Linked DNA regions of Salipiger sp. CCB-MM3. The protein of the gene in region 3 interacts with the protein of the main gene of each other region in a pairwise test. Links are inferred from orthologs where the notes say so. Each region holds a gene or a part of one and is shown on either strand. Other genes may lie near its edges. The genes, in order: ybgC, AYJ57_RS14325 and secA.

What was found.
Region 1: the proteins of secA (region 3) and ybgC interact in binary tests that used the Escherichia coli proteins (3 or more experiments, as listed by UniProt). The link is inferred for Salipiger sp. CCB-MM3 from one-to-one orthologs.
Region 2: the proteins of secA (region 3) and AYJ57_RS14325 interact in binary tests that used the Escherichia coli proteins (3 or more experiments, as listed by UniProt). The link is inferred for Salipiger sp. CCB-MM3 from one-to-one orthologs.

What each region holds. Positions count from the first base shown.
Region 1 is NZ_CP014595.1:2,312,337-2,315,363, reverse strand. Bases 108-2,980 are described here. They hold ybgC (tol-pal system-associated acyl-CoA thioesterase), read right to left. Parts: upstream 1,803-2,980; coding sequence 1,413-1,802; downstream 108-1,412. Other genes in these bases: AYJ57_RS11190 (APC family permease), read left to right, coding at 1,905-2,980; AYJ57_RS11200 (DUF2147 domain-containing protein), read left to right, coding at 624-1,019; AYJ57_RS11205 (SDR family oxidoreductase), read left to right, coding at 108-583. Also shown: more of AYJ57_RS11205, read left to right, coding at 1-107; more of AYJ57_RS11190, read left to right, coding at 2,981-3,027.
Region 2 is NZ_CP014596.1:86,847-89,817, forward strand. The notes cover bases 1-2,817. They hold AYJ57_RS14325 (alkaline phosphatase), read left to right. Parts: upstream 1-584; coding sequence 585-2,051; downstream 2,052-2,817. Other genes in these bases: AYJ57_RS14320 (ROK family transcriptional regulator), read left to right, coding at 1-272; AYJ57_RS14330 (hypothetical protein), read left to right, coding at 2,125-2,547; AYJ57_RS14335 (ABC transporter ATP-binding protein), read left to right, coding at 2,554-2,817. In the rest of the region: more of AYJ57_RS14335, read left to right, coding at 2,818-2,971.
Region 3 is NZ_CP014595.1:1,977,595-1,981,057, reverse strand. The notes cover bases 31-3,339. They hold secA (preprotein translocase subunit SecA), read left to right. Parts: upstream 31-418; coding sequence 419-3,139; downstream 3,140-3,339. Other genes in these bases: AYJ57_RS09620 (translocase), read left to right, coding at 3,317-3,339; AYJ57_RS09630 (peptidylprolyl isomerase), read right to left, coding at 31-234. Outside these bases: more of AYJ57_RS09630, read right to left, coding at 1-30; more of AYJ57_RS09620, read left to right, coding at 3,340-3,463. UniProt on the Escherichia coli protein: Required for protein export, interacts with the SecYEG preprotein conducting channel.

The DNA.
Region 1 (3,027 bases), 330 kb from region 3 along the record:
GGCCGCAGAGCACTTCGGCGGCATCGACATCGTGGTCAACAACGCCAGCGCAATCTCTCTGACGCCCACTGCCGAGACCGAGATGAAGCGCTTCGATCTGATGATGTCGGTCAACATGCGCGGCACTTTCGCGGTCACCCGCGCCTGCCTGCCGGCGCTGAAGCAGGTGCAGAACCCGCATATCCTGACGCTCTCGCCCCCGCCCTCGCTCGACCCGGCGTGGTACGGGCCGCATGTGGCCTACACGATCTCGAAGATGGGGATGAGCCTGTGCGTGCTCGGCTGGGCCGAAGAGTTCCGCCCGCTTGGCATCGCCGCCAACGCGCTCTGGCCCCGCACGGTCATCGACACGGCGGCGCTGGCCATGCTCGGCGGCGCGGTCCAGCCCAAGAACTGCCGCACGCCGCAGATCGTCGCCGATGCCGCCCATGCCATCCTGACCCGCCCTGCGAAAACCTGCAGCGGCAATTTCTTCATCGACGAGGAGGTGCTGCGCGAAGAGGGCACCGCGGATTTCTCGGGCTATGCCGTCGATCCCGGCGAGCCGCTCTTGCCCGACCTCTTCGTCACCGCCGAAAGCTGAGCCCGCGCTATTGTCCTGTCCCATGTCCCGGAAGACGCCCATGATCCCCAGATTGGCACAGATCGCCTGCATCCTGACCCTCGCCGCCACCCCTGCCCTCGCCGCCGATCCGGTGCTGGGAACATGGCAGACCCAGCCCGGCGACGAAGGGCACTTCGGCTTCGTCACCATGGCCCCCTGCGGCAGCAAGATCTGCGGCACGCTCAGCCGCGCCTTCGACGCGACCGGCAAGCCGATCCCCTCCGACACGGTGGGGCGGCAGATCGTCTGGGACATGCAGCCCGAGGGCGCGGGCAAATACGCCTCCGGGCGTATCTGGGCGCCGGATCGCGACAAGACATATACCTCCAAGATGGAGATCGCGGGCGACCGGCTCAAAGTCTATGGCTGCGTCTTCGGCATCTGTCGCAGCCAGACGTGGAGCAGGGTCAGATAAGAGGCTGGCGCTTGGCTTTGCCGGTAGCTTGGCTTGCGGCCCGCTGAGCTGACCTCAGCGAGAGATCGCCCCGTTCAGTCCAACATCTTAACACTTTGCGGGGGACGTAGCGGGAACGCTTTGATGCGAGGCCTGCTTAAGACGTCGCAGAAGATGAACATCGATGTTGTCCCGAGAGATGGTTTTGCTCACTGCGGGACTCGCGTTTCCAAGCGGGCCGAGCTGATCAGTCGCGCTGCGCCGCAGTCAGGTTGACGTTGGCATGGTACCAATCTGAAGTTCCGGTTCCCTCGCCAACGCCATCCTACCCAAAAGACCGGCAGGCTCTGCCCCGCTCGTTTCGCGCTATTCCCCCGGCGTATTTGTCTAAGAGAAGAAGGACCGGCGGCGCGCTCAATGCACCTGCTGGCGGATCGCGGCGGGCAGGCGCGCGGGCTGGCCTTCGGCGGTGATCGCCACCAGCGTCACCTCGGCGCGGAACAGCGGCTTGCCCGCGCGCTGCACCTCCTGCACCAGTCCCAGCCGCACGCCGGAGACCGATTTCACCTCGGTGCGCACGATGAGATCTTCATCGAAATGCGCCGGAGAGAGATAGTCGGCTTCGAGCCGGCGCACCACGAAGACGATGCCCTCGGCCTCGCGCAGCGCGTTCTGGTCGATGCCGCGCGCACGCACCCAATCCGAGCGGGCGCGTTCGATGTATTTGAGGTAGTTGGCGTGGTAGACGATCCCCGCCATGTCGGTGTCTTCATAGTAGACACGCACCGGAAATTCATGGGCCATGCGCCACTCCTACAGCTTGCGGCGCGACCCTAGTGCGGCTGCGACATCGCCGCAAGCCGTGTCGCATTTCCTTTGCCGCCGCATGGGATTAGCGTGCACGCCATGATGACGATCGCAATTCTCGGCGCGGCGCTCTGCACGGCGCTTCTGCTGCTCTGGCCACGGCTTTCGCGCGCGCCGCTCTGGCGCGCCACGATCACCCCTTTGGCCTCGATCATCGGCAGCGGATTTCTGGTGCTGGGCCCGATCCTCGAGAGCGCCTATGGCATCTGGGCCCCGGCGGTGATGGCGGCGCTCTGCCTTGGCGCGTGGCTGTTTGGTGCCGCCGTCCGGACCAATATCGTGCGCCGCGCAAAGGGACCGCGCAGCGCCGCCGAGGAGCGTCTGGAAACCCTCGCCTCCTGGGCGCTGGCCTTCGCCTATGTGATCTCGGTGGCCTATTACCTCAACCTCTTCGGCGCGTTCGGCACCCGGCTGACGCCGTGGAACGACCCGCTGCACGCCAAGCTGCTGACCACCGCGATGCTGCTGATCGTGCTGGCGGTGGGCTGGACCCGTGGCTTCGGCGCGCTGGAGCGGATGGAGCAGATCGCCGTGGGGCTGAAGCTGGCGATCATCGCCGGGCTTCTGGCCGGGCTGGCGCTTTATTTCGCGGGCAAACTCGAAGACGGCGCGCTGCTGTCCAATCCGCCGGGCGTCTCGGGCTGGGCCGCGCTGAGCCTTGGCTTCGGCCTCATCGTCACGGTGCAGGGATTTGAGACCACACGCTATCTGGGAGCCGAATACACCGCCCCCATCCGCATCCGCGCGATGAAACTGGCGCAGGCGCTCTCGGCGGCGATCTATATGGCCTACATCGGGCTTATCGCCTATGTCTTCGCGCCCGGCACCGGCGATCAGAGCGAGACGGCGATCATCGGACTGATGGGGCTGGTCGCGCCGATCCTGCCGCTGATGCTGACCGCCGCGGCGCTGGCGGCGCAGTTCAGTGCCGCCGTGGCCGACACCGGCGGCGCGGGCGGGCTGGTAGAGGAACTGACCCGGCGCCGCATCCGGGTGCGCAGCGCCTATGCGCTGCTGGTGGCGCTTGGGCTCGTGCTGACCTGGACGCTGGATGTCTTTGAGATCATCGCCTTCGCCAGCCGCGCCTTTGCTCTTTATTATGCGCTGCAAAGCGGCATCGCCGCGCTGGCGGCGCGGGCCGAAGCGCGGCGCGGCACGGCGC
Region 2 (2,971 bases), on a different replicon or contig from region 3:
AGATCGGCCCTTGGGTGGACCGCACCGGCGATGCGTTGGCACATGCGATCCGCTCAATCGGCTCGGTGATGGATTTCGAAGTGGCGCTGATCGACGGAGCCATGCCCGCCGACGTGCGCAACCGGGTGGTGACGCGCACCCGCGAGGCGCTCGAAAGGCTCGACACCCGTGGCATGCTGCCCCCCCGCCCCGAAGCGGCGCAGGTCGGCGCCAACGCGCGCGCCCTCGGCGCAGGCTGCGCGCCGATCTACGCGCAGTATTTCTTTCAGTAAGGCGATGGCTCGAGATCTCTTCTCGACATGAATGCCGAAACGTTATATCGTTACTTTGCATTTCCGATCACGTGCGCCGGGCGCCATACAGACCCCGCGCCGACCGGAAATTGCGCCCGAAGCAGACATGCGGCCCCATGCGAATGGCGGTCGCCAAAGTCCGTTTTACATTTCTTTCATCCAATCATCACACACCCGTGACGCAGATGCGGTCTGAGGCCTGAGACACCCTCAATCGTGCAATGGGCCCTGCCCCCCGAACTTCGGAGCGTCGCAGTCGTGAAAACGATCTTCACCACCACCTCTCTCGCCATGATCCTCGCCGCTGGCACCGCCAGCGCTCAGGACATCTCGCAGGCCAATGACGCCTGGTTCACCGCCGGTCAGGACGCCATTCAGGCGATCATCAACCGCGAAGTGAACACCGGCCGTGCCAAGAACGTCATCCTGCTGGTTGCCGACGGCAATGGCGTCGGCACCAACTACGCCACCCGCCTCTATGCCGGTCAGCAAGAAGGCAAACTGGGCGAAGAGCACGTGCTGCCCTACGAGACGCCCGACTTCCACAGCGCGCTGGTGAAGACCTACAACATCAACGCTCAGACCCCGGACTCGGCCCCCACCGCGGGCGCGATGAACACCGGCGTCAAGCAGCGCTTCAACCTGATCAACCTCGGCGGCGACGCGATCCACGACGATTGCGCGACCGTGGCAGGCAACGAACTGACCACCTTCGCCGAGATCGTCACCGGCATGGACAAATCGGTTGGCGTGATCTCCACCGCGCGCCTCACCCACGCCACCCCCGCGGGCGTCTATGCCAAGACCGCCAACCGCAACTGGGAAGGCGAAGTGCCCGAGGGCTGCACCGCCCAGAAAGACATCGCGGCCCAGCTGATCGACCAGATGGACGCGGGTGTCGTCGATCTCGCCATGGGCGGCGGTCGCCGCTACTTCGCCGGTGAGGATGTGACGCTCGACGAGGGCGGCAACGGCCGCCGTCCCGATGGCGTGAACCTGATCGAGCAGGCCACCGGCAAGGGAACCCAATACGCTTGGAACACCGAGACCTTCAGCGGCCTCAACCTCGACGGCGAGACCCCGATCCTCGCGCTGTTCAACGACAGCCACATGGAATACGAAGCCGACCGCGCCGACGATGACGAGCCCTCGCTGGCCGACATGACCAAGGCGGCGATCGAGTATCTGTCGAAGAACGACAACGGCTACTATCTCGAGATCGAAGCGGGCCGCGTCGACCACGCGAACCACGCCGGCAACGCCAAGCGCACGATGATCGACGGCATGGCCTTCGCCGACGCCGTGGCCATGGCCGACGAGCTGACCGATGACGCCGACACGCTGATCATCGTCACCGCCGACCACGAGCACTCGATCGCCTTCAACGGCTATTGCGGTCGCGGCACCCCGATCGAGGGTCTGTGCTACGACGTCGCCAAGACCGGCGAGATGCACTCGGACGAACTGGTGCTGGCCGACGACGGCAAGCCCTACACCGTGGTGGGCTACCTCAACGGTGCCGGCTCGGTGCTGGTACAGGAAGGCAACGACTACGCCGGCTCGCGCCCCGATGTGACCCAAGAAGAGGCGACCGACCTCGACTATGTGCAGCAGGCGCTGATCCCCAAGTCGTCGGAAAGCCACTCGGGTGAAGACGTCGCCGTCTACGCCAAAGGCCCCTGGGCGCATCTCTTCGACGGCACCATCGAGCAGAACGTGATCTTCCACGTGATGAACCACGCCGTCGCCGCCGAGTGACCCTGATCTGATATGCTGGGCGGGGGCGGCACAGACCGCCCCCGCTGCCGTTCCGACCGATAGGTACCCCCCAATGCTGACCCGCCGCAGGCTCATCGCCTCCGCTCTCGCCACACCCTTCATTACCACCGCTGCTGCCGCCGAAGACCCGCTGAAAGTGCGCGAGCTCTATCAGGCCAAGGGCCGTGGCCTCTCGGACCTCGCCAAGGCCAGCGCTGGAAAGCGCCTGACGGTCGAGGGGTTCATGGCGCCGCCGCTGAAGGCCGAGAGCCGGTTTTTCGTGCTCACCAAGATGCCCATGGCGGTCTGCCCCTTCTGCGAGACCGAGGCCGAATGGCCCAATGACATCGTCGCGGTCTACACCAAGCGCATCGTGGATGTGACGCCCTTCAACGTGAAGATCGTCACCAGCGGCGTGCTGGAGCTCGGGGCTTACAAAGACCCAGAGACCGGCTTTCTCAGCATGATACGCCTCACCGACGCCAGCTACGGCTGAGCCGCCATGTCCCTCCCTCTCGAGATTTCCGGGCTGACCGTGCGCAGCCCCCGCGACCGTGTTTTGCTGGATGTGCCCAGCCTCTCTGCCCCGGCGGGGGCGCTGATCGGCATCCGCGGTGCCTCCGGCGCTGGCAAATCCACGCTGCTTTACGCCATCGCCGGGCTGCTCGAGCGCGCCACCGGCTCCGTGCGCTGGGGCGAGGCCGACCTGCTTGCGCAGAGCCCAGAGCGCCGCGCGCGCTTCCGCGCCGGGAACATCGGCATGATCTTTCAGGACTTCCTGCTGTTCGAAGAGCTTGGCGCTCTGGACAACGCCGCGCTCACCGCCCTCTTCCGGCCCCGCGCCGAGCGTGCCGCCCTGCGCCAGCGCGCCGCCCAGCGCCTCGCCGCGCTCGGGCTTTCCGACACCGACCGGCGTGTGA
Region 3 (3,463 bases):
CTGCACGAGCTGGTCGAGAATGCCGCTCCAGAGCACGTCATCGCCAAGCTGCTGGTACTGGTCGGGCAGGCTGGCGCGGATGATCAGCATCTCGCCCAGCGTGATGTCCTGGCCATTCACCGTGGCGACGACGGTCTCGGCACTCGGCGCCTCGGTTTGCTCCTGCGCGTGAAGCGGCAGCGCGAACGTGAGGGCGAGCGCAGCCGCGCCCAGTTTGGTGAGGGTTTTGGGCATCTAGGCGTCCTTCCTGTTGGCCGCCCGCCACCGGGCGGCGTTGACACTTACCAACCTGCCGCTTACATCGCCTGAAGGCTCTGCAAGGCCGGTCGTTCCCCTGTGTCATATGGGTTGAGTGCGAGGCGGGCAAGCGGATGCCTCACGCAGAACACGACTTTGTCAGACAGGACAGGCAGGCCACATGCTCGGAATGGGAAAACTCGCGCGGAAGGTGTTCGGCACCCCGAACGACCGCAAGATCAAGGCCACCCGACCGCTGATCGCAGAAATAAACGCGCTGGAACCCGAGTTCGAGGCTCTGGACGACGCCGGTCTGATCGCCAAGACCGAAGAGTTCCGCAAGCGGGTCGCCGAGGGCGAAAGCCTCGACAAACTGCTGCCCGAAGCCTTCGCCAACTGCCGCGAGGCGGCCAAGCGGGCGCTTGGTCTGCGCGCCTTCGATGTGCAGCTGATGGGCGGTGTCTTCCTGCATCAAGGTAACATCTCCGAGATGAAGACCGGCGAGGGCAAGACGCTCGTCGCAACCTTCCCCTCCTATCTCAACGCCCTCTCGGGCAAGAGCGTGCATGTGGTGACGGTGAACGACTACCTCGCCCGCCGCGACGCCGAGTGGATGTCGAAGGTCTTTGCCGCGCTCGGCATGACCACCGGCGTGGTCTACCCGCAGCAGCCCGAGGCCGAGAAGAAGCAGGCCTATGCCTGCGACATCACCTACGCCACCAACAACGAGCTGGGCTTCGACTACCTGCGCGACAACATGAAGTCCGAGCTGGACCAAATGATGCAGCGCGGCCATGGCTTTGCGGTGGTCGACGAGGTGGACTCGATCCTCATCGACGAGGCCCGCACGCCGCTGATCATCTCCGGCCCGTCGCAGGACCGTTCGGATCTTTATGTGGCCATCGACCGGCTGATCCCCGAACTGCCCGCCGACGCCTATACGCTCGACGAAAAGACACGCAACGTCACCTTCACCGATGAAGGCAACGAGGCGCTCGAGGACATGCTGCACCGCCGCGGCATCCTGCCCGAGGGCCAGACGCTCTATGACCCGGAAAGCACCACCGTGGTGCACCACGTCAATCAGGGCCTGCGCGCGCATAAGCTCTACACCCGCGACAAGGACTATATCGTCCGCGACGGGCAAGTGGTGCTGATCGACGAATTCACTGGCCGGATGATGGCGGGCCGCCGTCTGTCGGACGGTCTGCATCAGGCGATCGAGGCGAAGGAGGGCTGCCAGATCCAGCCCGAGAACGTCACCCTCGCCAGCGTGACATTCCAGAACTACTTCCGCCTCTACAACCGGCTGTCGGGCATGACCGGCACCGCGCTGACCGAGGCCGAGGAATTTGCCGAGATCTACAAGCTCGGCGTGGTCGAAGTGCCGACCAACCGCCCGATCGCGCGGATCGATGACGACGACAAAGTCTATCGCACCGCGGGCGAGAAATACGCCGCGATCACCGAAGAGATCAAAGTGGCGCATGAGAAGGGCCAGCCGGTCCTCGTCGGCACCACCTCGATCGAGAAATCCGAGATGCTCTCGCAGCTGCTGACGCAGGCCGGACTGAAGCACAATGTGCTCAACGCCCGCCAGCACGAGCAGGAAGCGCAGATCGTCGCCGACGCGGGCAAGCTGGGCGCGATCACCATCGCGACCAACATGGCGGGCCGCGGCACCGACATCAAACTTGGCGGCAATTTCGAGTTTCAGGTGATGGAGGCCATCGCCGCCGATCCCGAAGCCGACCCCGAGGACATCCGCCAGCGGCTCGAGACCGAGCACGCCAAGGCCGAGGCCGAGGTGAAGGAAGCTGGCGGTCTCTTCGTTCTGGCCACCGAGCGCCACGAAAGCCGCCGCATCGACAACCAGCTGCGCGGCCGTTCCGGCCGTCAGGGCGACCCGGGCCGCAGTTCGTTCTACCTGTCGCTCGAAGACGACCTGATGCGCATCTTCGGCTCCGAACGGCTCGACAAGGTGCTCTCGAAGCTGGGCATGAAAGAAGGCGAAGCGATCATCCACCCTTGGGTGAACAAGTCGCTGGAACGCGCGCAGGCGAAGGTCGAGGGCCGCAACTTCGACATTCGTAAGCAGCTGCTGAAATTCGACGACGTGATGAACGACCAGCGTAAGGTGATCTTCGCGCAGCGTCTGGAGATCATGGAAGCGCAGGACCTCTCGGAAATCGCCGAGGACATGCGCCACGAGGTGATCGACGAGCTGGTCGAGACCTATGCCCCCGCCAAGGCCTATGCCGACCAGTGGGACATGCAGGGGCTCTATGCCGCCTGTATCGAAAAGTTGGGCATCGACCTGCCGGTCATCGCTTGGGGCGAGGAAGAGGGCGTCGACGCCGAGACTATCCGCGAGCGTATCGAAGAGGCCACCGACAAGCAGATGGCCGAAAAGGCCGAAGCCTTCGGCCCCGACACCATGCGCCAGATCGAAAAGCAGGTGCTGCTGCAGACCATCGACACAAAATGGCGCGAGCACCTTCTGACGCTGGAGCACCTGCGCTCGGTCGTGGGCTTCCGCGGCTACGCGCAGCGCGACCCGCTCAACGAGTATAAGACTGAGGCCTTCCAGCTGTTCGAGTCGATGCTCGAGTCGCTGCGCGAGCGCGTCACCGAGCAGCTTGGCCGCGTCCGCCCGATGACCGAGGACGAGCAAAAGCAGATGCTGCAGCAGATGGCCGCGCAGCAGGCCCAGCAGCAGCAGATCGCCGAGCAGGCCAAGGCCGTGGGTCCGAGCGAGAACGCCGCCACGCCCGAAGCGCATGAGCCGCTGGTCGACGGTTTCGACGAGACTGACCCCGCGACTTGGGGCAACCCCAGCCGCAACGACCCCTGCCCCTGTGGCTCGGGCAAGAAGTTCAAGCACTGCCACGGCAGCCTCTGAACCGGTCAGATCGGCTGACGTAACAACGGGGCGGGTCCGCGCGATATGTCGCGGGCCCGCCCCGATGACTCCGCGGCTTCGCCCAATCAGCGCCTCTTTTCAAAGACAGACTGTTTCCCAGATCAGTTCGAGCGGTCGAGTCTCTGGCCGCAGTTCAGAGTGACGGGGGAGTTCGCAATGGGACGGATGAAGACCTACAGACTTGCGGCAGTGACCATTGGTGCGGCGCTGAGCATCGGCTTTGCCATGCAGCAGCATGATGCGCGCAGCCCAAAGCCCGCCGCCCTGCAGATCGCGCAAATCGAAGACACCTCCTCGGCTGCG